DNA from 2 places in the Oceanimonas sp. CAM02 genome. Region 2 is predicted to be linked to the other one. Evidence: predicted binding sites of a transcription regulator. Region 2 holds the regulator's gene; the other holds the start of a gene.
The links. Region 2 encodes MetJ, which represses methionine synthesis genes. Its sites were predicted from a motif close to AGANNTCTAGANNTCT; they were not measured.
Positions count from the first base shown of each region.

Region 1: R0I78_RS12605 (DUF1852 domain-containing protein) is a predicted target of MetJ. The motif match lies at 5,044-5,059, and genes of this name have one in related genera.

Region 1 covers NZ_JAWJBK010000033.1:112,428-124,418, forward strand. The annotation lists gene arsH (arsenical resistance protein ArsH) at 34-753, shown strand; gene arsB (ACR3 family arsenite efflux transporter) at 766-1,788, shown strand; gene R0I78_RS12590 (ArsJ-associated glyceraldehyde-3-phosphate dehydrogenase) at 1,819-2,820, shown strand; gene arsJ (organoarsenical effux MFS transporter ArsJ) at 2,821-4,023, shown strand; gene R0I78_RS12600 (LysR family transcriptional regulator) at 4,067-4,951, shown strand; gene R0I78_RS12605 (DUF1852 domain-containing protein) at 5,111-6,085, shown strand; gene R0I78_RS12610 (methionine synthase) at 6,148-7,179, shown strand; gene R0I78_RS12615 (heavy metal response regulator transcription factor) at 7,197-7,880, opposite strand; gene R0I78_RS12620 (copper resistance system multicopper oxidase) at 8,067-9,857, shown strand; gene R0I78_RS12625 (copper resistance protein B) at 9,854-10,687, shown strand; gene R0I78_RS12630 (cupredoxin family protein) at 10,727-11,218, shown strand; gene R0I78_RS12635 (cytochrome c) at 11,245-11,658, shown strand; gene R0I78_RS12640 (heavy metal sensor histidine kinase) at 11,655-11,991, opposite strand, start outside.
Region 2 covers NZ_JAWJBK010000024.1:18,722-30,712, forward strand. The annotation lists gene R0I78_RS07455 (aldehyde dehydrogenase) at 1-953, opposite strand, end outside; gene R0I78_RS07460 (LysR family transcriptional regulator) at 1,093-2,037, opposite strand; gene metL (bifunctional aspartate kinase/homoserine dehydrogenase II) at 2,238-4,670, opposite strand; gene metB (cystathionine gamma-synthase) at 4,671-5,831, opposite strand; gene metJ (met regulon transcriptional regulator MetJ) at 6,007-6,333, shown strand; gene cysQ (3'(2'),5'-bisphosphate nucleotidase CysQ) at 6,480-7,292, opposite strand; gene nudE (ADP compounds hydrolase NudE) at 7,295-7,852, opposite strand; gene hslR (ribosome-associated heat shock protein Hsp15) at 8,011-8,403, shown strand; gene hslO (Hsp33 family molecular chaperone HslO) at 8,425-9,288, shown strand; gene pckA (phosphoenolpyruvate carboxykinase (ATP)) at 9,591-11,204, shown strand; gene R0I78_RS07505 (putative bifunctional diguanylate cyclase/phosphodiesterase) at 11,263-11,991, opposite strand, start outside.

The sequences.
Region 1 (11,991 bases), on a different contig from region 2:
TCTCGACCAAAACAATAACAAGGCAATACCATAATGAAGCCCACTTTTGAGCATTTACCCAACCTGGACGCTGAGCAGTTTCAGCTGCCCGACAGCAAGGCGCTGGCAGTGACCGGCGAGCAGCATGCGCCCAGAATATTGCTGCTGTACGGATCGTTACGCCAACGCTCTTTCAGCCGTCTGGTCACCGAAGAAGCCGGCCGGCTGCTGCAGCAAATGGGAGCAGAGATTCGTATTTTTAATCCTGAAGGTTTGCCCTTGCCGGACGGCGCAGACGAGCAGCACCCCAAGGTACAAGAGCTGCGCGAGCTGGTGCAGTGGAATGAGGGCATGGTGTGGTGCTCGCCGGAGCGTCATGGTGCCATGACCTCGGTAATGAAGGCCCAGATAGACTGGATTCCGCTGAGCCTGGGGGCGGTGCGGCCCACTCAGGGCAAAACCCTGGCGGTAATGCAGGTCTGCGGCGGCTCCCAGAGTTTTAATACCGTTAACCAGATGCGGGTTCTGGGGCGCTGGATGCGCATGATCACCATTCCCAATCAGTCATCGGTGGCCAAGGCCTATCTGGAATTTGATGACAATGACCGAATGAAGCCCTCGGCCTACTACAACCGCATTGTGGATGTGATGGAAGAGCTGGTGAAATTCACCCTGCTTACCCGGGGTTGCAGTGACTATCTGACCAACCGCTATTCCGAGCGGGTAGAAAGTGCCGAGCAACTGTCTGCACGAGTGGATCAGCGTTCAATTTAAGGAGCGGCAGCCATGGGAATCTTTGAACGTTATCTGTCACTTTGGGTAGGGCTTGGCATTGTGGCCGGCGTTGCGCTGGGCAGCCTGGTGCCCGGCCTGTTTGGTGCCATTGCAGACATTGAATTCGCCCACGTGAATCTGGTGGTGGCGGTGCTGATCTGGGTGATGATCTACCCCATGATGGTACAGATAGACTTCAGCGCCATTAAAAATGTGGGTAAAAAGCCCAAAGGGCTGATGCTGACCCTGGTGATTAACTGGCTGATCAAGCCCTTTACCATGGCGGCATTGGGCTGGCTGTTTTTTCGCGTATTTTTTGCCGGCTGGGTGGATCCGAACACCGCCGGAGAATATATCGCCGGCATGATACTGCTGGGGGTGGCACCCTGCACCGCCATGGTGTTTGTGTGGAGTCAGCTGACCAAGGGTGATCCGAACTACACCCTGGTACAGGTGTCGGTGAACGACATCATTATGGTGTTTGCGTTTGCCCCCATTGCTGCGTTTTTGCTGGGAGTGAGTGATATTCAGGTGCCCTGGCAGACCTTGCTGTTGTCGGTGGTGCTGTATGTGCTGCTGCCCCTGCTCGCCGGTGTCTGGACCCGGCACCGGCTGGAGCGCAAAGGGGATGGCACCGGTCTTGAACAGTGGCTGCAGCGGCTCAGGCCTTGGTCCATGCTGGGGCTGCTGGGAACAGTGGTGTTGTTGTTTGGCTTTCAGGCACCAACCCTGCTTGAGCAACCCCAGACCATAGTGCTGATCGCCATTCCGCTGCTTATTCAGACCTACGGTATTTTCATCATTGCCTACGGGGCGGCCCGCTGGCTGCGGCTGCCGCACAATGTGGCCGGACCGGCCTGCATGATTGGCACTTCCAACTTTTTTGAGCTGGCGGTAGCGGTGGCCATTTCGTTGTTTGGCCTGCACTCGGGGGCGGCGCTGGCCACTGTGGTAGGCGTGCTGGTGGAAGTGCCGGTGATGCTGTCTTTGGTGGCACTGGTGAACCGCACTCAGCACTGGTTTTCTCACGCTTAAGGTGTTTTTACTTTCACAAGGAATGACAAGATGACCATAAAAGTAGGTATTAACGGATTTGGCCGCATGGGCCGGCTTACCATGCGGGTGCTGTGTGAGCACAGTGATGTGGAAATAGTGCATATTAACGACCCTGCCGGCGATGCAGCCACTCTGGCGCACCTGCTGAATTTTGACTCGGTGCACGGGCGCTGGTGCCATGAGGCCGCCGCCGACGGCAACACCATGCAGATCAACGGCCGGAACATTGCGGTAAGCGGCAACAAGGCCATTGCCGACACCGACTGGTCCGGCTGCGACCTGGTGATTGAAGCCTCGGGCAAGATGAAGAGCAAGGCGGTGCTGCAGGCCTATCTGGATCAGGGCGTAAAACGGGTGGTAGTGACGGCACCGGTAAAAGAAGAGGGCGTGCTGAATGTGGTGATGGGCGTGAACGATCACCTGTTTGATGCCGAAAAACATCCCATAGTGACCGCCGCCTCCTGCACCACCAACTGCCTGGCACCGGTGGTAAAGGTGATGCATGAGCAACTGGGCATAGTGCATGGGTCCATTACTACCATTCACAGCATTACCAATACTCAGACCATTCTCGATGCGCCCCATAAAGACTTGCGCCGGGCGCGGGCCTGCGGCACCAGCCTTATTCCCACTACCACAGGATCGGCCACCGCCATTACCCATATTTTCCCCGAGCTCAAGGGCAAACTGAACGGCCATGCCATTCGCGTGCCGCTCAGCAACGCCTCCATCACCGACTGTGTGTTTGAAGTGGCCCGGGAAACCACGTCGCAAGAGGTAAATGCGCTGCTGAAAGCGGCCGCCGAGGGCGAGCTGAACGGCATTCTGGGCTATGAAGAGCGGCCTCTGGTGTCGGTGGATTATCAGACCGATCCGCGCTCCAGCATTATTGATGCCCTGTCCACCATGGTGGTAAACGGCACTCAGGTAAAAATCTATGCCTGGTACGACAACGAATGGGGCTATGCCAACCGTACCGCCGAGCTGGCGCTGAAGGTGGGGCGTGCATAAATGCTGACCGGCTTGTCTCCTGCCGTGCGCCAGTATTTAGTGGTCACCGGCAATTACTGGGCCTTTACCCTCACCGACGGTGCCCTGCGCATGCTGGTGGTGCTGCACTTTCATGAGCTGGGTTATTCACCGCTGAACATTGCCCTGTTGTTTTTGTTTTATGAGCTGTTTGGGGTGATCACCAACCTGGCAGGGGGCTGGCTGGGTGCCCGCATTGGGCTGAACCGCACCATGAACCTGGGCCTTGGCTTGCAGGTACTGGCGCTGGCCATGTTGCTGATGCCGGCGCTTACCGTGCCCTGGGTAATGGCGGCCCAGGCGCTGTCGGGTATTGCCAAGGATCTGAACAAGATGAGCGCCAAAAGTGCCATCAAGACCCTAGTGCCCGAAGAAGGCAGTCTCTATAAATGGGTGGCGGTGCTCACCGGCTCCAAAAACGCCCTTAAAGGGGCAGGGTTCTTTCTGGGCGGTGCACTGCTTGCCTGGCTGGGCTTTGCCGGTGCCGTTACTGCCATGGCCGCTGCCCTGGCGCTGGTATGGCTGCTCAGCCTGATATTGCTGAAGCAGGAGCTGGGCAAGGCGAAGCACAAGCCGGAATTCCGGGATCTGTTTTCCAAAAGCCCGGCCATCAATATTCTCTCGGCGGCGCGGCTGTTTTTATTTGGTGCCCGGGATGTCTGGTTTGTGGTGGCGTTGCCGGTGTTTTTGTCTCAGACCCTTGGCTGGAGCCACGGCCAGACCGGCGGCTTTCTGGCGCTGTGGGTCATGGGCTACGGGCTGGTGCAGTCGCTGGCGCCACGCATTACCGGCAAGCAGGCAGACGGCACCGGTGCCACATGCTGGGCAGCGGCACTGACACTGCTGCCTGCCGCCATGGCGCTGGGCCTGATGAACGGCCTGAGCCCGGCCTGGGTACTGATAGGTGGTCTGTTGCTGTTTGGTGTGGTGTTTGCGGTGAACTCGTCTCTGCACAGCTACCTGATTGTCAGCCATGCCAGCAGTGACGGCGTATCGCTGGATGTGGGGTTTTATTACATGTCCAACGCCATGGGCCGGCTTATTGGCACCTTGCTGTCGGGCTTTGTGTTTCAGCTGGCGGGGCAGGGCAGTGCCGGCCTGCAGGCCTGTCTGTGGATCTCAGCGCTGTTTTTGTTGTTCACCACGCTTATCTCGCTCCGGCTGCCTCGCCGCGTATATTTTTGATAAGTCATGAATTATATTCATGACTTTTGCGCGGAGCTTGCACATGCTGGAACGTTTTCACCTTGAAGTGCTGGCGGCCATTAAAGAGCAGGGCACCCTGACTCAGGCTGCTGAGTCGTTAAACTTGTCGCAGTCGGCCCTCAGTCACAGCATAAAAAAGCTGGAAGGCCAGCTAAAAACGCCGGTGTGGCAAAAAGAGGGCCGAAGCCTGCGCCTGACCAATGCCGGCGAGCAAATTTTAACGCTCGCCAACCGCGTGCTGCCCCAGTTCAAACACACAGAGCATTTGCTGCGGCAAATTGCCACCGGCGAGATGGGCTCGCTGCGCATTGGTATGGAGTGCCACCCTTGCTACCAGTGGCTGCTGAAAGTGATTGAACCCTATCTGGAAAAGTGGCCCAACGTCGATATTGACGTTAAACAGGAGTTTCAGTTTGGTGGCCTGGGTGCGCTGCACAGTTTTGAAATTGATATTCTGGTCACGCCCGATCCTCTCTACAAACCCAGCCTGAGCTTTATTCCCGTATTTGATTATGAGCACCGGCTGGTGGTGGCATCAAGCCACCCGCTTGCCGCACAGGCTGCGGTGTTGCCCGAGCAACTGGCCGGCGAAGTGCTGTTTACCTATCCGGTAGAGCCCGAGCGGCTGGATATTTTCAGCCAGTTTTTAAATCCGGCTAAATGTACGGTAAAAAGGCACAAAACCATAGAAACCACAGAAATCATGCTGCAGATGGTGGCAGCGGGCCGGGGCGTCAGCGCGCTGCCGGGCTGGCTGGTAGACGAGTTTGCCCAAAAAATGCCCATTAAAAGCCTGCGTTTTGGTGAGCAGGGCATTAACAAGCAGATTTTTCTGGGCGTGCGCAAGGGTGAGGAGCACATCAGCTATTTGAGTGACTTTATCACTCAGGCTCAGGGTATAGCCTGAGCAACTCATGCAATAATTTCATTTATTGATGAAATTAAATCATTTTTGTTCATGTAATTGAGTCTGTATAACTTAACTCATCGCTTAGCTCTGGATGTCTGGACATCCGGTGCTGCACACAGAATACAAACTTCATTGCGGGACAAAGGGATAAAAATCATGAGTAACGATTTCAAATTTTCGGTGAACAGCATCGCCTTCGACGAAAACTACCAACCTGCAGACAGCACTCGTGCTACCACCAACTTTGCCAATCTGGCCCGGGGAGAGAGCCGTCAGCAGAACCTGCGCAACGCCCTCACCATGATCAACAACCGGTTTAATGCCATGGCAAACTGGGACAATCCCAACGCCAATCGTTACTCTGTTGAGCTGGAAATTATCTCGGTTGATCTCGACATCAATACCGATGCCGAACGCTTTCCGACCATAGAGATCCTGAAAACCTACATTGTTGACCACAAGACCAAGCAGCGCATTGAAGGCATAGTGGGCAATAACTTTTCTTCTTATGTGCGTGATTATGATTTCAGCGTGTTGCTGCTGGAGCACAACAAGGGCAAGGCCGGCTTCAGCGTGCCGGAAAACTTTGGCGATCTGCACGGCAAGCTGTTCAAAAGCTTTGTGCAGTCTGACGCCTACAAACAGAACTTTGCCAAGCTGCCGGTGATCTGCCTGAGTGTGTCAGACAACAAGACCTATCATCAGACTGAAAACCAGCACCCCATTCTGGGCGTGGAATATCTGCCTAACGAGTCGTCACTCACCGAGCAGTATTTCAAGAAGATGGGCCTTAAGGTGCGCTACTTTATGCCGCCCGGCAGCGTGGCTCCGCTGGCCTTTTTCTTCTTTGGCGATTTGCTCAATGACTACACCAATCTGGAGCTGATCAGCACCATCAGTACCATGGAGTCATTCCAGAAAATCTACCGGCCGGAAATTTACAATGCCAATGCCAGCGCCGGTAAGTGCTATAAACCGGATCTGCAAAACGTCGATCACTCCGTCACTCACATTGTGTATGACAGAGAAGAGCGCAGCCAGCTGGCCAAAAAACAGGGCAAATTTGCTGAAGACGTGTTTATCAAGCCTTATCAGGACATTCTGGAACAGTGGTCTGCCAACTACGCCTGATAATAAAACAAGGCCCTGATAAAAGGGCCTGATAATTAACGAGAACAGAAACGGAATTTATGATGACCCAGTTATTATTACCTACTTCTACCGCCGGCAGCCTGCCCAAACCGTCCTGGCTGGCCCAGCCCGAGACTCTCTGGTCACCCTGGAAGCTGGAAGGGCAGGAGCTGATCGACGGCAAGCAGGATGCGCTGCGGGTATCGCTGCAGGAGCAGCAAACCGCCGGCATCGACATTGTGAGCGACGGCGAGCAGACCCGTCAGCACTTTGTCACCACCTTTATTGAACACCTCGACGGGGTGGATTTTGAACAGCGCAGAACCGTTAAAATCCGTGATCGCTACGACGCCAGTGTGCCGTCTGTGGTGGGTGCGGTGAGCCGTCAGAAACCGGTGTTTGTGGAAGACGCCAAATTTCTGCGCCAGCAGACCGACAAACCCATTAAATGGGCGCTGCCCGGCCCCATGACCATGATCGATACCCTCTATGATGGTCACTATAAAAGCCGGGAAAAACTGGCCTGGGAATTTGCCAAAATTCTCAACCAGGAAGCCAGAGAGCTGGAAGCGGCGGGCGTGGACATTATTCAGTTTGACGAGCCGGCCTTTAACGTCTTCTTTGATGAAGTGAATGACTGGGGCATTGCCGCCCTGGAGCGTGCCATTGAAGGTTTGAAGTGTGAGACCGCCGTGCACATTTGTTACGGCTACGGTATTAAGGCCAACACCGACTGGAAAAAAACGCTGGGCTCCGAGTGGCGGCAATATGAAGAAGTGTTCCCGCGGCTGCAGCAGTCCAGTATCGACATAGTGTCACTGGAATGCCAGAACTCCCATGTGCCCATGGAGCTGATTGAACTTATTCGCGGCAAAAAGGTGATGGTGGGTGCCATTGATGTGGCCACCAACGCCATTGAAACGCCTGAGCAGGTGGCCGACACCCTGCGCAAGGCCCTGCAGTTTGTGGATGCCGACAAGCTTTACCCCAGCACTAACTGCGGCATGGCCCCCCTGGCCCGCGCGGTGGCCAGAGGCAAGCTCAATGCCCTGAGCGCCGGTGCCGCCATAGTGCGCAACGAGCTGCTGGGTTAATGATTAAAGAGGATGCATCAGCATCCTCTTTCTGTATCCAGGGTGTAGCCCATGCCCCGCACAGTATGAATAAGCCGTGGCTCAAAACCGTCGTCAATCTTGCCGCGCAACCGGCGTATGGATACATCAATCACGTTGGTGTCGCTGTCGAAGTTCATGTCCCACACCAGAGAGGCGATCAACGAGCGGGGCAGTACTTCTCCCTGCCGGCGTACCAGCAGCTCCAGCAGCGCAAATTCCTTATTGGTAAGGTGAATAGACGTGCCAGCGCGGCTAACCTGGCGGCGCGGTAAGTCCAACACCAGGTCGGCCACCTGCAACTTGTGTTCATCCTGACGGGGAGCGCCCCGGCGCAGCAGGCTGCGCACCCGCGCCAGCAGCTCGGCAAAAGCAAAGGGCTTGACCAGGTAATCATCGGCCCCCAGCTCCAGACCTCTTACTCTGTCTTCCACACTGTCCCGTGCGGTCAGAAATAATACCGGCATTGTCTGCCCCTGTTCGCGCAGCGCCGCCACAATACGCCAGCCGTCAAGGTCCGGCAGCATCACATCCACCACCAGCAGATCATAAGGCTCGGCGCTGGCCTGATGCAGGCCATCCAGGCCGTTACGCACCAGATCCACCACCATGCCAGCCTCACGCAGGCCTTTTTGCAGATAGTCTCCTGTGCTTTGCTCATCTTCAATGATCAGCAGTTTCATCAGTTCCGGCTCCGTGACAAAGGAATAGGGTCATGATGGCGCACGAGCAGAAGCGGCTCAAGCGCGCCGGCCCTGGCTGATGGCTTTGTCACCATAAGATGACAATTTTGTCATTTGCCTGTCATGTTGGCTTCAGGTGTGCCTCTCTATGCTGTGAGCATGACAAGCAGCAAAGAGAAACAGGCGATGACACAGCCAAACAATCTGCCCCGGCGGCGTTTTGTGCAGGGGCTGGCAGCAGGTGGCGTGGTGCTGGGGCTGGCACCCATGCTAGCCTCGGCCCGATCCCCCGTGCCTACCACCATAACGGGCCATGTACCCGAGCTGTCCGGAACCGAATTCGATCTGGTGATCGACGAAACCCCGGTCAATTTCACCGGCAAAACCCGCATGGCCACCACCATTAACGGCTCCATTCCGGGCCCGACCTTGCGCATGCGCGAGGGTGATACGGTGACCATTCGCGTCACCAACCGGCTCAAGGAGCCTACCTCCATTCACTGGCACGGCATCATTCTGCCTTTTGACATGGACGGTGTGCCCGGCATCAGCTTTGCCGGCATTGCGCCCGGTGAAACCTTCACCTATCGCTATACCCTGGAGCAAAGCGGCACTTACTGGTACCACTCGCACTCGGGCATGCAGGAGCTGACCGGTATGTATGGTGCCCTGATTGTAGAGCCGGCCGATGCCGACACCATCAAGGCCGAGCGGGAGCATGTGGTGCTGTTGTCGGACTGGACCGATGAAAACCCCATGCGGGTGTTTGGCAAGCTCAAAAACCAGGGGGATTACTACAACTTTAATCAGCCCACAGTGGTGGATTTTTTTCAGGACATGGCCAGAGGCGGGCTGAATGTCGCACTGGAAAAGCGGCAAATGTGGAATGAAATGCGCATGAGCCCGAGCGATCTGGCGGATCTGTCTTCCGAAACCCTGACCTACCTGATGAACGGTACCACACCGGCAGGCAACTGGACCGGACTGTTTCAACCCGGTGAACGGGTACGGTTGCGCTTTATCAACGGGGCCGGCAATACCTTTTACGACGTGCGCATTCCCGGTCTGAAGCTGACCGTGGTGCAGGCCGATGGCCTGAATGTAACGCCGGTGGAAGTGGATGAATTCCGCTTTGGCCCCGGTGAAACCTACGATGTACTGGTGGAGCCCACCGCCGAGGCCTATACCCTGTTTGCTCAGGCCATGGACAGAACCGGTTATGCGCGAGGCACCCTGGCCACCCGCGAAGGGTTGAGTGCGGCGGTGCCGCCACTGGATGAACCTCAATCCCTGACCATGACCGACATGATGGGCACCATGGACCACGGTGCAATGAACGGAATGGCGGGTATGGATCATTCAGCCATGGGCCAGGGTGCCATGCAAAACATGGCCGGTATGGATCATGGAGCCATGGATCACGGTGCCATGGCCGGCGCTTTGGCCGCGGCCAGCAAGGCAGTCCGTCATGCCCGCACCGAATATGGCCCCAGCGTGGATATGCGGGTGGACATGCCCCGCACCAATCTCGATGACCCCGGCGTGGGCTTGCGCAACAACGGCCGGCGGGTGCTCACGCTGGCAGATTTGCACACGCCCGGTGGCCCCATGGACTCACGCCCGCCGGAGCGGGAAATTGAGCTGCATCTCACCGGCAACATGGAGCGTTACACCTGGTCGTTCGACGGCGTCGAGTTTGGCGGCTCCACGCCCATTCACCTGAGTTATGGCGAACGGGTGCGCATTATTCTGCACAACGACACCATGATGACCCATCCCATGCACCTGCACGGCATGTGGAGCGAGCTGGAAAGCCCCGACGGCGAGTTTTTGTGCCGCCGCCACACCATACCGGTGCAGCCGGCTCAGCGTGTCAGCTTTCTGGTCACCGCCGATGCGCTTGGCCGCTGGGCCTGGCATTGTCATCTGATGTTTCATATGGATGCGGGCATGTTCCGCATGGTGGTGGTGTCATGAGTAAATTCACAACAATAGCGAGCGCGGTTCTGGGCGTGCTGGCGCTGCCGGCCATGGCGCAAATGGATCATGGCGATATGCAAATGCAGGGCGGCCAGCCGCCGGTCGATGCCCGGGACCCTCATGCCTACTCCGGAGGCTTCACCCTGGACGAGGGCCCCTACGCGCTGCCGGGGCCCCGCCAGCTTAAACTGGCGGACGAGCACTGGTTCTACGGTGTGCTGGCCGACCGGCTGGAGAGGGTGGATAACGGCGATGAACAGATATTGGCTTACGAGGTGGAAGCCTGGGCCGGCCGGGACTACAACCGGGCGGTAATAAAAGCAGAAGGCGATATTGAACATGGCCGTTTAACGGAAGCCAGCACCGAGCTGTTATGGCGCCATGCCCTGACCGGGTTCTGGAACAGCGATCTGGGGGTACGTTACGACACAGGGCACGGCCCGGATCAGGGCTGGCTGGCCGCCGGTGTGTCGGGGCTGGCGCCTTACTGGCTGGAGCTGGACGCCACCGCCTACCTGGGCGACGACGGCCAGACCGCGCTGGCACTGGAAGCCGAATATGAATTGTTGCTGACGCAACGATGGGTGCTGCAGCCGGCCATTGAGCTCACCGCCTATGGCAGCAACGACGTAGAGCGTGGTCAAGGTCGGGGGCTGTCGAATCTGGTGGCCGGTGCCCGGTTGCGCTATGAGATAAGTCGGCAGTTTGCGCCCTATGTGGGCTGGGAATGGCAGACTGCTCTTGGGAAGCGCGCTGATCAACTCAGAGAAGAAGACGAGGCCACGCAGGAAAATCGCTGGGTAGCCGGGGTCAGGTTCTGGTTTTAAGCTGCCGACATTATTTTTTATTTATCAGGAGCAATACCCATGAAAACCACATTGTCCGTTTTAATGCTGGCGCTGTTGCCCGGTCTGGCGCTGGCTGCCGGTGAGCATGGCGGTCATCATGATGGCCACAATGCCGCCGCCATGCAGCAGAACATGCATGGCGTGGGTCGCCCCGGCCAGCCGGCCGAGGTCAGCCGTACCATAGCGGTAGAGATGAGCGATGACATGCGTTTCACCCCGGCCACCATTGAGGTGAAGGCGGGCGAAACCGTGCGCTTTTTTGTGAAAAATGCCGGCAAACTCAATCACGAGCTGGTGCTGGGCAACCTGGCCATGTTGAAGGAGCACGCCGAGATGATGCGTGAAATGCCCCATATGCAGCACGCCGAGCCCAATATGCTGAGTCTGAAGCCGAGGCAGCGAGGCGGCCTTATCTGGCATTTTGACCAGGCCGGCACCGTGGACTTTGCCTGTCTGGTTCCGGGACACATGGAAGCGGGCATGACAGGGCAAGTTAAGGTCATGCAATAACAGGCTGGAACAAAAGGAGGCAGGACATGAGCAAGTCATCTGATTCCGCTCGTTGGATGCTTTGGCTTGGCGGTGCCCTGGCCCTGCTGTTGCTTGCCATGATCGCCGGTCATTTTCTGATGGGTGGCAGCCAAATGTGGGGGGACATGCCTCACGACCGGGCATTTTCGGTACAGGGCAAGGCAGCCTACGGCGAGTATTGCGCCAGCTGTCACGGCGCCGATCTCAGGGGCACCCCCAAGGGACCGCCCTTTATTCACAGGGTGTACGAGCCGTCACACCATGGTGACGAGGCCTTTTACCGGGCCGCCGCCAACGGTGTGCGCGCTCATCACTGGCGCTTTGGCGATATGCCGCCGGTAGCGGGTGTCAGCCGTGACGAGGTGAGCGCCATTATTGACTATGTGCGCGAGCAGCAGCGCCGGCATGGCATCGACTAGGCCTTGGCAAAGGACTGTGCGGGGAAACTCATGGTAAAACAGGTTTCCCGCTCGTCGGAGTGTACCGTCAGGGTACCGCCATGGCCGGTCACAATGGCCTTGGCGATGGCCAGCCCAAGCCCGGTGCCTTCGGTGGCCGGCTGGCGGGCACTGTCTGCCCGGTAAAAACGATCGAACAATCGTGACCATTGGGCCGGCGGGATCGGCGGCCCGGGGTTGGCCACGGCCACCGTTATGCCTTTGGCGTTATCGGTGAGGGTAATGAGAACCGTACCCTGGGCCGGGGTGTAGCGAATGGCATTGCTCAGCAAATTGCTGACGGCTCGCTGCACC
Region 2 (11,991 bases):
ACAAACTGTGCCTTGATACTGTTATCGATCAGAATACGGGAGTTGGCCGAGCAGACCTCGCCCTGATTGAAGAAGATACCGTTGATGGCATTGTCGACCGCATCGTCGAGATCGCAATCGGCAAAGATCAGGTTGGGACTCTTGCCACCGGTTTCCGGCCACACCTGCTTCATGTTGGACTCGGCCGCATAGCCCATGAACAGCTTGCCGACCCGGGTAGAGCCGGTGAAGGCCAGGCAGTCCACATCCTGATGCAGACCCAGCGCCTTGCCCACCACCTGACCGTCGCCGGTGACCACATTGAGCACGCCATCGGGCAGGCCGGCCTCTTTGGCCAGCTCGGCCAGACGCAGGACGGTCAGCGGCGACTGCTCGGCAGGCTTGAGGATCACCGAGTTACCGCTGATCAGGGCCGGTGCCAGCTTCCAGGCGGCAATATCGAGCGGGAAGTTCCAGGGCACCACGGCCGCCACCACACCGAGCGCCTCTCGGGTAATGGTGGCAATGTTGTTGCCGTCGGTGGGGGCCACCTCGCCGTAGAGCTTGTCGGCCGCTTCGGCGTACCACTCAAAGCAGGCCGCCGAGCCGGGAATATCGATATTGAGCGAGTCCTGAATGGGCTTGCCCACGTTCAGGGTTTCCAGCAGCGCCAGCTCCTCGGTGTTGTCCAGGATCAACTGGGCCAGCTTTTTGATCACGGCCTTGCGCTCCCGGGGGGACGCCTCGGACCAGACACCGGATTCAAAAGCGCTGCGCGCGGCCGCCACGGCGGCGTCCACTTCAGCCTGACCACAGGCGGCAATGGCCGCAACGGTCTCGCCGGTGGCGGGATTGACGATGTCGTAGGTCTCGCCGTCGGCGGCGGCAACGAATGCGCCGTTGATGAAGGCCTGCGTTCTCAGCTCGGTATTTGCGAGCTTGTCCAGCCAGTATGACTTTTGCTGTGCTGCCATGATGATTCCACCTCTCCCTGTTCTCAAAAACTCAGTGGGCGCCGTTGCGCCCGGAACACTCAGCCTAAAAAACCGCCCTGAATATGTAAAATATATTTATCATTTCGTTTTCATAAATTTTACCTATTCAATAACCGGCTTATTTCAGGCTGCGGTAAAAACGGCTGTCGGTAAACACGGTGTCGGACAGCTGCTTGGCTTCCTTGGTCAGCTCCTCGATAAAGGCTTCCGCCGCCGGAGTAAGCCGGAACTGGGCCAGCCGGGCCACCCCCATACGCAGCGGCCGCAGCTCACCGGTTACCGGCACATGGGTCAGGCCTCGGCCGTCCAGTGCCTGAGTGTTGATCAGCGGCACGTTAAACAGCGAATAGCCAAAACCGTTGGCCACCAGGCCACGCACCATGTCCATGGACTTGGCCTGAAAGGCAAAGTTCGGCTCCACTCCCTGACTGAGAAACAACGAGAAAAAGTATTCCCGGCTCATGGGCCAGTCGAGTACCACCATGGGATGCTCCGCCAGCTCCTGCAGCGACACCTCATCGCGGTCTGCCAGCGGGTGATCCTGAGACATGACCGCGTAGGGGGGAAATTCCATCAGCGGCTCAAATTCGATATGGGACGGTATCTGCAGATCGTAGGTCAGCGCCAGCTCGTAGCGGCCTTCGTGCAGTCCCTGGATCACGTCCTGCTGGGATTTTTCGTCACACTGCACATTGACCGCCGGATACATGTCGTTAAAGCGACGAATAAGCCCGGGCACCAGAATGGGAGTAAAGGTGGGAAAGCCCACAATGCGCAGCGAGCCGGCCACGTCCTGCCCCAGGGTGGTGGCGTAATGGGCCAGACCATCTGCCTGGCCCAGCAACTGCTTGGCCTTGACGATAAACTGCCGCCCCGAGGGGGTCAGCGACAGCCCCTGAGCATGGTGGCGCACAAACAGCTGCAGCCCGGTGACTTCTTCCAGGTGCAGAATGGCCGAGGAAATGGAGGGCTGGGAAACGTGCAGCTCCTGGGCCGCCCGGGTGACACTGCTGAATTCACCAGCCACCACGAAGTAGCGCAATTGCTTGAGGGTAAAACGCATGATGTTTGCTTCCTGCACAAGGGCGGACACGCCCTTCGTTCATCAAAATATTATTGGTTCAAAATAACATCTCGATAGAAAAAACAAATGCAGTTGTATATAAACTGGGAGATAAATCGTAAAAAAGTTGTATCTGTCTGTTGAGCGGACTGGTTTGACACCCTCCCCTGGCAAGGGGAGGGTTGGGGTGGGGTTGATGGTTACAGCGCTGCCAGCAATTGCCACAAATCCGCCTGCACGGCGGCGGCGGTGACTTCCCGGCCCGCTCCCGGGCCCTGAATGACCATGGGGTTCTGGCGGTAGTGGCGGGTTTCAATGGCGAACACATTGTCGCCGGGGCGCAGGGGCACAAAGGGATGGTTGGCGGGCACAACTTCCAGCCCCACACAGGCTTCATGGGTGTCGGCGTTAAAACGGGCCACATGGCGCAGCACACCGCCCTGATGCTGGGCCTCTGCCAGCCGCTCGGCCAGTGCCTCATCAAGCTGATGCAGGGCATCGAGCGCGCTTTCCTTGCTCAGTGCCGCCAGTTCCTCGGGCACCAGACTGGCCACCTTCACCTGCTCCGGATCCAGATCAAAGCCCGCTTCTCGGGCCAGAATAACCAGCTTGCGCTTCACATCCTGACCATTGAGGTCGTCTCTGGGATCCGGCTCGGTCAGGCCCTGTTGCCAGGCCTGCAGCAGCAGCTCGGAAAACGGCTGACTGCCGTCAAAATGCTGAAACAACCAGCTTAAGGTGCCGGAAAACACGCCGCTGATGGCACGAATCTGCTCGCCCGACTGGCGCAGCTGATGCAGGCTGCTTTGCACCGGCAGGCCGGCACCTACAGTGGCGTTGCTGAGAAACTTGACCCTGTGCTCGGTCAGCGCCTGTTTAAGGGTGGCATAAAAGCCCGAGTCGGCAGCGCCGGCCTGCTTATTGGCCGCAATCAGGTGAATGCGTTGCTGCACCATGGCCGGATAATACTGCACCAGACTCTCTGATGCGGTGCAGTCCAGTGCCACCATGGTATCAAAGCCGTGCTCTTCCAGATCTTCCAGCCAGTCGGGCCATACCAGCGTCTGGGGCTGAAAGTTATTCAGCGCTGTGTCTGCTTCCACACCCTGGCTGGCCAGCATGGCCCCTTTGGTATCAAACACGCCGTATAGGGTCAGGCGCAGGTTCAGCTCCTGCTCCAGCCGTGCCTTCTGCTCTTTGTAAAGCCGCAGCCAGGCCTTGCCGATATTGCCCCGGCCAAACAACAGCACTCCCACCCGGCGGGGCCGGCTGAACAGACTCTGGTGCAACCGCAGCAACAGAGGATCCAGGGCGGTTTTGCGCACCACACCCACCAGACTCAGGCCATTTTTAGCCGGCTGAATAAACTCCAGCGGTTGTTCGTTCAGGGCATGATAAAATTGCAGGCACTGCTCGGCCTGGCTGGTCACATTTTTGCCTACCAGCGCCACCAGCGAAAAGCCTTCACGCTGCTGCAGCCCTTCAAAGCCACCCGCCGGCTGATGATCCCGCAACACCAGAAAGGCCTGCTCCGCCTGCTCACGGGTATAGGCAATCTGCCACAGTTTACGGTCGGGCCGGCGCTTGCAGGCCAGCGGTGCCAGACCACGCTTGCCCAGCCAGTCAGTGAGGGCATCCACCCGCTCCTGATAACGGTCGGAAATGGTCATTTCCACCAGCACGGTATCGTCCACTGCGGTCACAATGCGCGCACCCTGTTCCCGGCGCGGGCGGCGCTCGATGCGGGTGTGGCCGTCATCAGGGTGATAACTGCAGCGCAGCATCAGTTGCTGGCGGCTGGCCGCCACCGGACCGAGGGTGCGGCTGTGCAGCACAGGCGAGCCCAACCGGGCCAGCTCGGCAGCTTCTGCCAGCGCCAGCCGCTTAAGCAGATGAGCTTCGGGAATCCGTCGCGGATCGGCACTGAACACACCGGGCACATCACTCCAGATAGTGGTATGAGAGCTGTCGGCCAGCGCGCCCAGCAGAGTGGCGCTGAAGTCGGAGCCATTGCGCCCCAGCAACCGGGTGCGGCCCTCTTTATCGGCGGCAATAAAGCCCGTCACCACCTGCATTTGCTGCGGGTGCTCGGCCAGAATGTGTTCCAGCAGGCGGCGGGACTCGTCTTCTTCCACCTGCACCGGCGTACCCGATACCCGCAGAAAACGCCGGGCATCCAGACTGTGTGCAGTTACTCCCTGCTGCTGCAGCACTGTGGCCAGCAGGCGGGATGACCAGACCTCACCAAAGGCCTGAATATAGCCGCGCTGATAGTCATCCAGCCGGTCATGCTCAAGCACATAAGCAATGCTGACAATGTCTTCGCCAAGAGCCGCCAGCAAAGGGGCCGCCGCCTCGGCAGGCAGCGTGCTTGCTATCAGATGGCGCTGAAAGGCATGCAGGCCGGCCAGGGCTTCGGGCGCGGCGGTATCACCGCTGGCAAACAGATTGAGCAGCTCAATCAGCCGGTTGGTGGTTTTACCCGGTGCCGAGACCACTATCAGGGCGTCAGGCTGCTGCAGCTGATGAATAATGCCGGCTACCCGGTGAAAACAGGCGGCATCGGCCAGGCTGCTGCCGCCAAACTTGTGTACCGGTCGGTGTGCGCCGGGCTCGGGCTCAAGAATAGTCATTTACTTGCTGAGTACCTTAAATGCGTTTTCCAGATCCTTGATCAGATCGCTGCTATCCTCAATACCCACCGACACCCGCAGCAGCTGCTGGCTGATGCCCGCCTCAATCAGAGCTTCCGGGGTCATGGCAGCGTGGGTCATGGTGGCAGGATGGTTGATCAGGCTTTCTACGCCGCCCAGCGACTCGGCCAGGGAGAACAGCTGCAGCTCATGCAGGAATGCCTTCATGCCGGCTTCGTCTGCATCCAGCTCAAAACTGAGCATGGCACCAAAGCCTTTTTGCTGGCGGGCGGCGGCTTCATGGCCCGGATTGCCCGGCAGGCTGGGATGATACACCGCCTTCACTTTTGGCTGGCTTTGCAGAAATGCCACCAGCGCCTCGGCGTTCTCGCAGTGCTGACGCATACGCACTCCAAGGGTACGCAGGCCGCGCAGGGTCAGGTAGTTATCAAACGCTGAACCGGTCAGCCCCAGGCAGTTGGCCCACCAGCGCAGCTCTTCTGCCAGGCCGGCGTCGGCAGCCACCACGGCACCGCCAATGGCATCAGAGTGGCCATTAATGTATTTGGTGGTGGAGTGCAGCACCAGATCGGCACCCAGCTTGAGCGGCTGCTGCAACGCCGGTGACAAAAAGGTGTTGTCTACCACTGTGAGGGCACCCACTTCTTTGGCGGCGGCACACAGCGCCTGAATATCCACCACCCGCAGCAAGGGGTTGGAAGGTGTTTCAATCCACAGCATACGAGGCTTGCGCGCCATCACTTCAGCCATGGCGGCGGCATCGGTCTGATCCACATAGGCCAGTTCAAACAGTCCCTTGGCGGCCAGAGAGTTGAACAACCGCTGACTGCCGCCGTAGCTGTCGTGGGGCACCACCAGCAGATCTCCGGGTTTAAGCTGTGAGGTAACAATCAGATTAATGGCCCCCAGACCGCTGGCAGTCACGGCAGCACCGCCCCCTTCCTCCAGATGGGTCAGGGCGTCGATCAGGGTCTGGCGGGTGGGGTTACCGGAGCGGGCATAATCAAACTGACGCTTTTCATTAAAATCGGAAAAGGTGAAGGTGCTGGTCAGATAAATGGGCGGCACTACGGCGCCATGCTGCGTGTCGCTCTCAAGGCCGGTACGAACGGCGTGAGTCTGAGTCTTGTAATTTGGCATGTCCTTCTCCTTTGCACACGGCAGCCTGAAACACAATTCTGAGGAAGGCACAGTAACTCGAACAAAATAAGCCGTCAAGCCACCTAGACATCTATAAGGCTTTGCTGTTGGATTGCCAACACAAAATGCAGGGGTTACAATTCGCCGGAAAATCATTTCCGAACGCAGGTGCATAATGAAAACTGAATGGAACGGCGACTACATCAGCCCTTACGCCGAGCACGGCAAGAAAAGCGAGCAGGTCAAGAAAATCACCGTCTCCATCCCGCTGAAGGTGCTGAAAGTGCTGACCGATGAGCGTACCCGCCGCCAGGTCAACAACCTGCGTCATGCCACCAACAGCGAGCTGCTGTGTGAGGCCTTTCTGCATGCCTACACCGGCCAGCCCCTGCCTCAGGACGACGACCTGCGTAAAGATGTACCCGATCAGATCCCTGCTCAGGCACGGGAAATCATGACCGCCCTGGGTCTGGAAATTGAAGACTTCGGGCAGGACGACTAAGACACAGCCATAAGCGGTAAGCTGTCAGCAGCCAAGAGCAGTCTGAAGTCCCCGAGCTGTGCCTGCCTATTCACAGTCATTTGCAGGCACAGCTCAGGGTTCACTAACACCACCACTTACAGCTGACAGCTTATGGCTGACAGCTTTCAGTTCGCTTCAGGCTTTAATATCTCCTGCCAGGGCAGGCTTTCATCTCCGAGGGTAATAAAGTTCGGGTTAATCATGCTGTCGCGCTGGTTATAACTGAGCTTTTCCAGCCCCAGGTCCAGAATACGGCCGCCGGCTTCTTCCACTATGCATTGCGTAGCCCCTGTGTCCCACTCACCGGTGGGGCCGATGCGCATATACAAATCGGCTTTTCCTTCCGCCACCAGACAGGATTTGAGCGAACTGGAGCCCAGTGGCACCAGCCGGTAATCCAGCTTATCGGTCAGGCGGGAGCGCACCCACTCCACATTTTGCCGCCGGCTGATGGTAATACAAAGGCTGTTCACCTGTGTCCGGTAGTGGCGGGCATGAATCTGGCGTATTTCGCCGCCGGCTTCTTTAAAGGCACCCTGCCCCCGTACCGCGTAATACATCACATCATGCACAGGCCCGTACACCACCCCCAGTACCGGCCTGCCGTGCTCAACCAGAGCGATCATGGTAGAAAAATCACCACTGCCGGCAATAAACTCCTGTGTGCCGTCCAGCGGATCCACCAGCCAGTAACGGGGCCAGGCATTGCGCTCTGCCAGCGGAATATCTCCGCCCTCTTCCGACAGCACCGGAATATCCGCCAGCTCCCGCAGGGCACGGTTCAGATAATCATGAGCCGCCAGATCGGCACTAGTTACCGGACTGTCGTCGTCTTTATTTTCAGCGATGTAACGGCCACTGTTATACATAGACAGAATTAATCTGCCGGATTCTCGGGCTGCCGCCTTTACACCCGGTAGCAGGGCACAGGTATCCATGCTTATTCCTCTTTGTTAAGCCAGTCCTGTAACAAAAACAGACCACAGATGCTGCGGGCTTCCGAAAAGTCAGGCCGGGCCATCAGCTCACCCAGCCGTTCCAGAGGCCAGGGAACGACTTCCAGCGGCTCCGGCTCATCACCTTCACGCTGCTCGGGATACAAGTCCCGGGCCAGCACAATATCCATACGGCTGCCAAAATAGCCGGGGGCAAGACTTACCTGCTTGAGTGGTATCAGGGTGCGGGCACCGTAGCCCACTTCTTCCATCAGCTCCCGGTTGCCGGCTTCCAGAGCCGTTTCTCCGGGGTCGATCAGCCCTTTGGGAAAACCCAGTTCATAACTGTGCGTCCCGGCAGAGTACTCCCGAATCAGTAAAATGGTGTTGTCATCCAGCATGGGCACCAGCATAACGGCACCGCGTCCGCCGCCGCGCATTCTTTCATAAATGCGCTCAACGCCGTTACTGAAACGAAGGTGCACAGATTCAACCCGAAAAAGGCGGCTTTCTGCCACCAGCTCGGTATGCAAAATGGTTGGCTTCTGTTTGTCGTCGGTCATGGCCGGTCCCGTTTAAAATCGCCCTTGTATGAGGTTATCGCAACTGACCGCCAACGTCTGCCGCAGATTGATCACAAAATGTGAATTGGTCCTGTCTTGTATGCCAAAGGGGGTCATCTGATATAATTACATATTCGATTTTGACCGGGGCAACCACCATGAACGCAAAAACGGATATCGTGCGGCTGGACAAGTGGCTGTGGGCCGCGCGCTTTTACAAAACCCGCAGTCTGGCCCGAGACATGATCGATGGCGGCAAGGTGCACTACAACGGCCAGCGCACCAAGCCCGGCAAACAGGTGGAAACCGGTGCCACCATCCGGCTGCGTCAGGGCCACGATGAACGGGAAGTGATCGTACAGGCGTTGTCAGACAAGCGCGGCAAGGCAGAGCTGGCCCAGCAGCTGTACCGTGAAACCGAAGCCAGCCTGGCGCAACGAGAGCATAATGCCAGGGCACGCAAGCTCAACAGTCAGTTTGCCCCAAGCCCGGAGCGCAGGCCCGACAAAAAAGAAAGACGCACCCTGCTCAAAATCAAGCAGGGCCACTGAGCCCAGACAGGATCTATTTTGATGAACAAACCCGACCAACTTCATCGTTATCTGTTCGACCATTATCAGGTGCGCGGCGAGCTGGTGCAGCTGCAGCAAAGTTTTCAGCAGGTGCTTTCCGGCCAGGCCTATCCGGTGCCGGTGCAGCGGCTGCTGGGCGAGCTGCTGACCGCGACCAGCCTGCTGACCGCCACGCTCAAGTTTGAGGGCCATATCACAGTGCAGCTGCAGGGTGACGGCCCGGTCAGCCTGGCGGTAATTAACGGTAACCATCACCAGCAAATGCGCGGTGTGGCCCGCTGGCAGGGCACAGTGCCCGACAGTGAGCGGCTGGCCGATCTGGTGGGCACCGGCTATATCGCCATTACCATTACCCCGGAAAACGGCGAACGTTATCAGGGCATAGTCGAGCTGAACGAAAACTCACTGGCCGCCAGCCTGGAGAACTACTTTGCTCAGTCGGAGCAGCTGGCCACCCGCATCTGGCTGTTTACCGGCCTGCAGGGCGATCATCAGGCCGCTGCCGGCATGCTGCTGCAGTCGCTGCCCAGCGAAGCGGAAGGACAACAGCAGGATTTTGAACATCTGGAGGCACTGACCGGCACGGTAAAGGCAGAAGAGCTGCTGCAGCTGGACGCACAGGAAGTACTGTACCGGCTCTATCATCAGGAGGCAGTGCGCGTATTTGATCCGCAGCCGGTCAGTTTTCAGTGCACCTGCTCAAAAGAAAAGTGCGAGCAGGCCCTGCTGCAGGTAGGCCAGCATGAAGCCATGGAGCTGATTGAAGAAAAAGGCAAAATTGAAATGCACTGCGACTATTGCGGCCATCATTATCAGTTTGATGGCAGCGATGTGCAGACGCTGTTCAGCCAGACACTGCACTGAACAAAATAGCATCGAATTATTCGGGCCGGCCATTGCCGGCCCGTTTTATTTTTTAACGTTTGTCTTACGCTCTCTGCTCAAGTTACGCTATTTACTCATTAATAAACAAAATAATGGCACAGTATATTAACATCAACTCAGCATAATAAACTTAAATTTCACTTACATCCTCTTAATTCGTGTCGCAAAATTATAAATTTTGAACCAGATCCCCTATTTGACACTGAATTCTTGATAAACTCGCATTTCAAAAAATTCAAAATAACCAAGTAACCCCTCTGTACCAAATCCAGGAGTGAACAATGACGCCCAAGGCGCAACAACTCGGCTTATCCCGCTACGGTATCAATGACGTTACCGATGTACTGTATAACCCTTCCTACGAGCAACTGTTTGCAGAAGAAACCCGTGCCGACCTGGAAGGCTATGAAAAAGGCGTGGAAACCAGCCTGGGTGCCGTGGCCGTAGATACCGGCATTTTTACCGGTCGCTCCCCCAAGGACAAATACATTGTTCGCGACGACGTCACCCGTGACACCGTATGGTGGGCTGATCAGGGCAAGAACGACAACAAACCCATGACGCAGGAAACCTGGGAGCAGCTCAAGGGGCTGGTGACCACTCAGCTGTCCGGCAAGCGCCTGTTTGTTGTTGATACTTTCTGTGGTGCCAACGCCGATACCCGCCTGGCCGTGCGTTTTATTACTGAAGTGGCCTGGCAGGCGCACTTTGTAAAAAACATGTTCATTCGCCCGAGTGACGCAGAGCTGGAAAACTTCGAGCCTGACTTTGTGGTCATGAACGGTGCCAAATGCACTAACCCCAACTGGAAAGAGCAGGGTCTTAACAGCGAGAACTTTGTTGCCTTTAACCTGACCGAACGCGTGCAGCTGATTGGCGGCACCTGGTACGGCGGCGAAATGAAAAAAGGCATGTTCTCCATGATGAACTACCTGCTGCCGCTGAAAGGCATTGCCTCCATGCACTGCTCAGCCAACGTGGGCAAAGACGGCGATGTGGCCATCTTCTTTGGTCTGTCCGGCACCGGTAAAACCACCCTGTCTACCGATCCCAACCGTCAGCTGATTGGCGACGATGAGCACGGCTGGGACGACGACGGTGTGTTCAACTTTGAAGGTGGCTGCTATGCCAAGACCATCAAGCTGAGCAAGGAAAATGAGCCGGAAATCTACGCCGCCATTCGCCGCGATGCGCTGCTGGAAAACGTGACTGTCCGTGAAGATGGCACCGTTGACTTTGACGATGGTTCCAAGACCGAAAACACTCGTGTCTCTTATCCCATTTACCACATCGACAATATCGTCAAGCCGGTATCCAAGGCGGGTCATGCCAAGAAAGTGATTTTCCTGACTGCCGACGCCTTTGGCGTACTGCCGCCGGTAGCCAAACTGACCCGCAGCCAGGCTCAGTACCACTTCCTGTCGGGTTTCACCGCCAAACTGGCCGGTACCGAGCGTGGCATTACCGAGCCGACTCCTACTTTCTCCAGCTGTTTTGGTGCTGCTTTCCTGAGCCTGCATCCCACTCAGTATGCTGAAGTACTGGCCAAGCGTATGGACGCTGTCGGTGCTGAAGCCTATCTGGTGAATACCGGCTGGAACGGCACCGGCAAGCGGATTTCCATCAAGGCCACCCGCGCCATCATCAATGCCATTCTCGACGGCTCCATTGAAAACAGCGAGTTTGTTGAGCTGCCCTACTTCAATGTGGCTATTCCCACCAGCCTGGCCGGCGTGGAAGACGTGTCTATTCTGGATCCGCGCAACACCTATGCCGACCCGGCCGAATGGGACGCCAAGGCACAGGATCTGGCTCAGCGCTTTGTGAACAACTTCGAGAAGTTCACCGACACCGACGAAGGCAAAGCCCTGGTGGCCGCCGGCCCGCAGCTGTAAACCTGCGGCCACACAAGTAAGATAATAATGAGACCCCGGCACTTGCCGGGTTTTTTTATTACTGCAACGGCCTGTGCTGATTCCACTCCGCCAGCCATTCATCAATGGCTCCGGCCGGCATGGGATGAGAAATACCATAGCCCTGCACATAGTGGCAGCCCAGCTGCTGCAGCCGGGTGCCCAGCTCTGGGGCTTCCATCCCCTCGGCCACCACCAGCATTTGCAGTGCAGCAGCAAGCTGCACCACCCCTTCTACCATGCTGACATCGGTGGGATTGGTTAATAAGTCAGTAATAAAGCGTCTGTCTATCTTGATCACATCTACCGGTAAACGGTTCAGGCTGACCAGTGACGCATGCTCGGCACCAAAATTATCAAGAGAAATCGTCAGCCCCAAACGCCGGCAATGGTTCAGCACCGCAGACAGCGCCGGCAGATCATTGCGCACCGCCCCCTCCTGAAACTCAAGCTCAAGTCGCTGCGGCGGCACAGCGGCATACAGGTTCAGCAGGTGCTCCAGATTGCTGCAGAAATCCGGATGCAGCAGCTGTCCGGCACTGGCATTAAAGCTGGCCTGATAATCGCGGCCGGCCTGCTGCCATAATGTCATTTGCTCTAACAAGTGACGGATCACCCACTGGCCCAGTTCAAACTCCAGATCACTATCAAGCACGGCCGGTAAAAACTCTGCCGGTGTCAGCAGCCCTCGCGCAGGATGCTGCCAGCGCAGCAGCGCTTCAAGCCCGGTCATGGTGCGGCTGAACAAGTCAATTTTAGGCTGGTAATG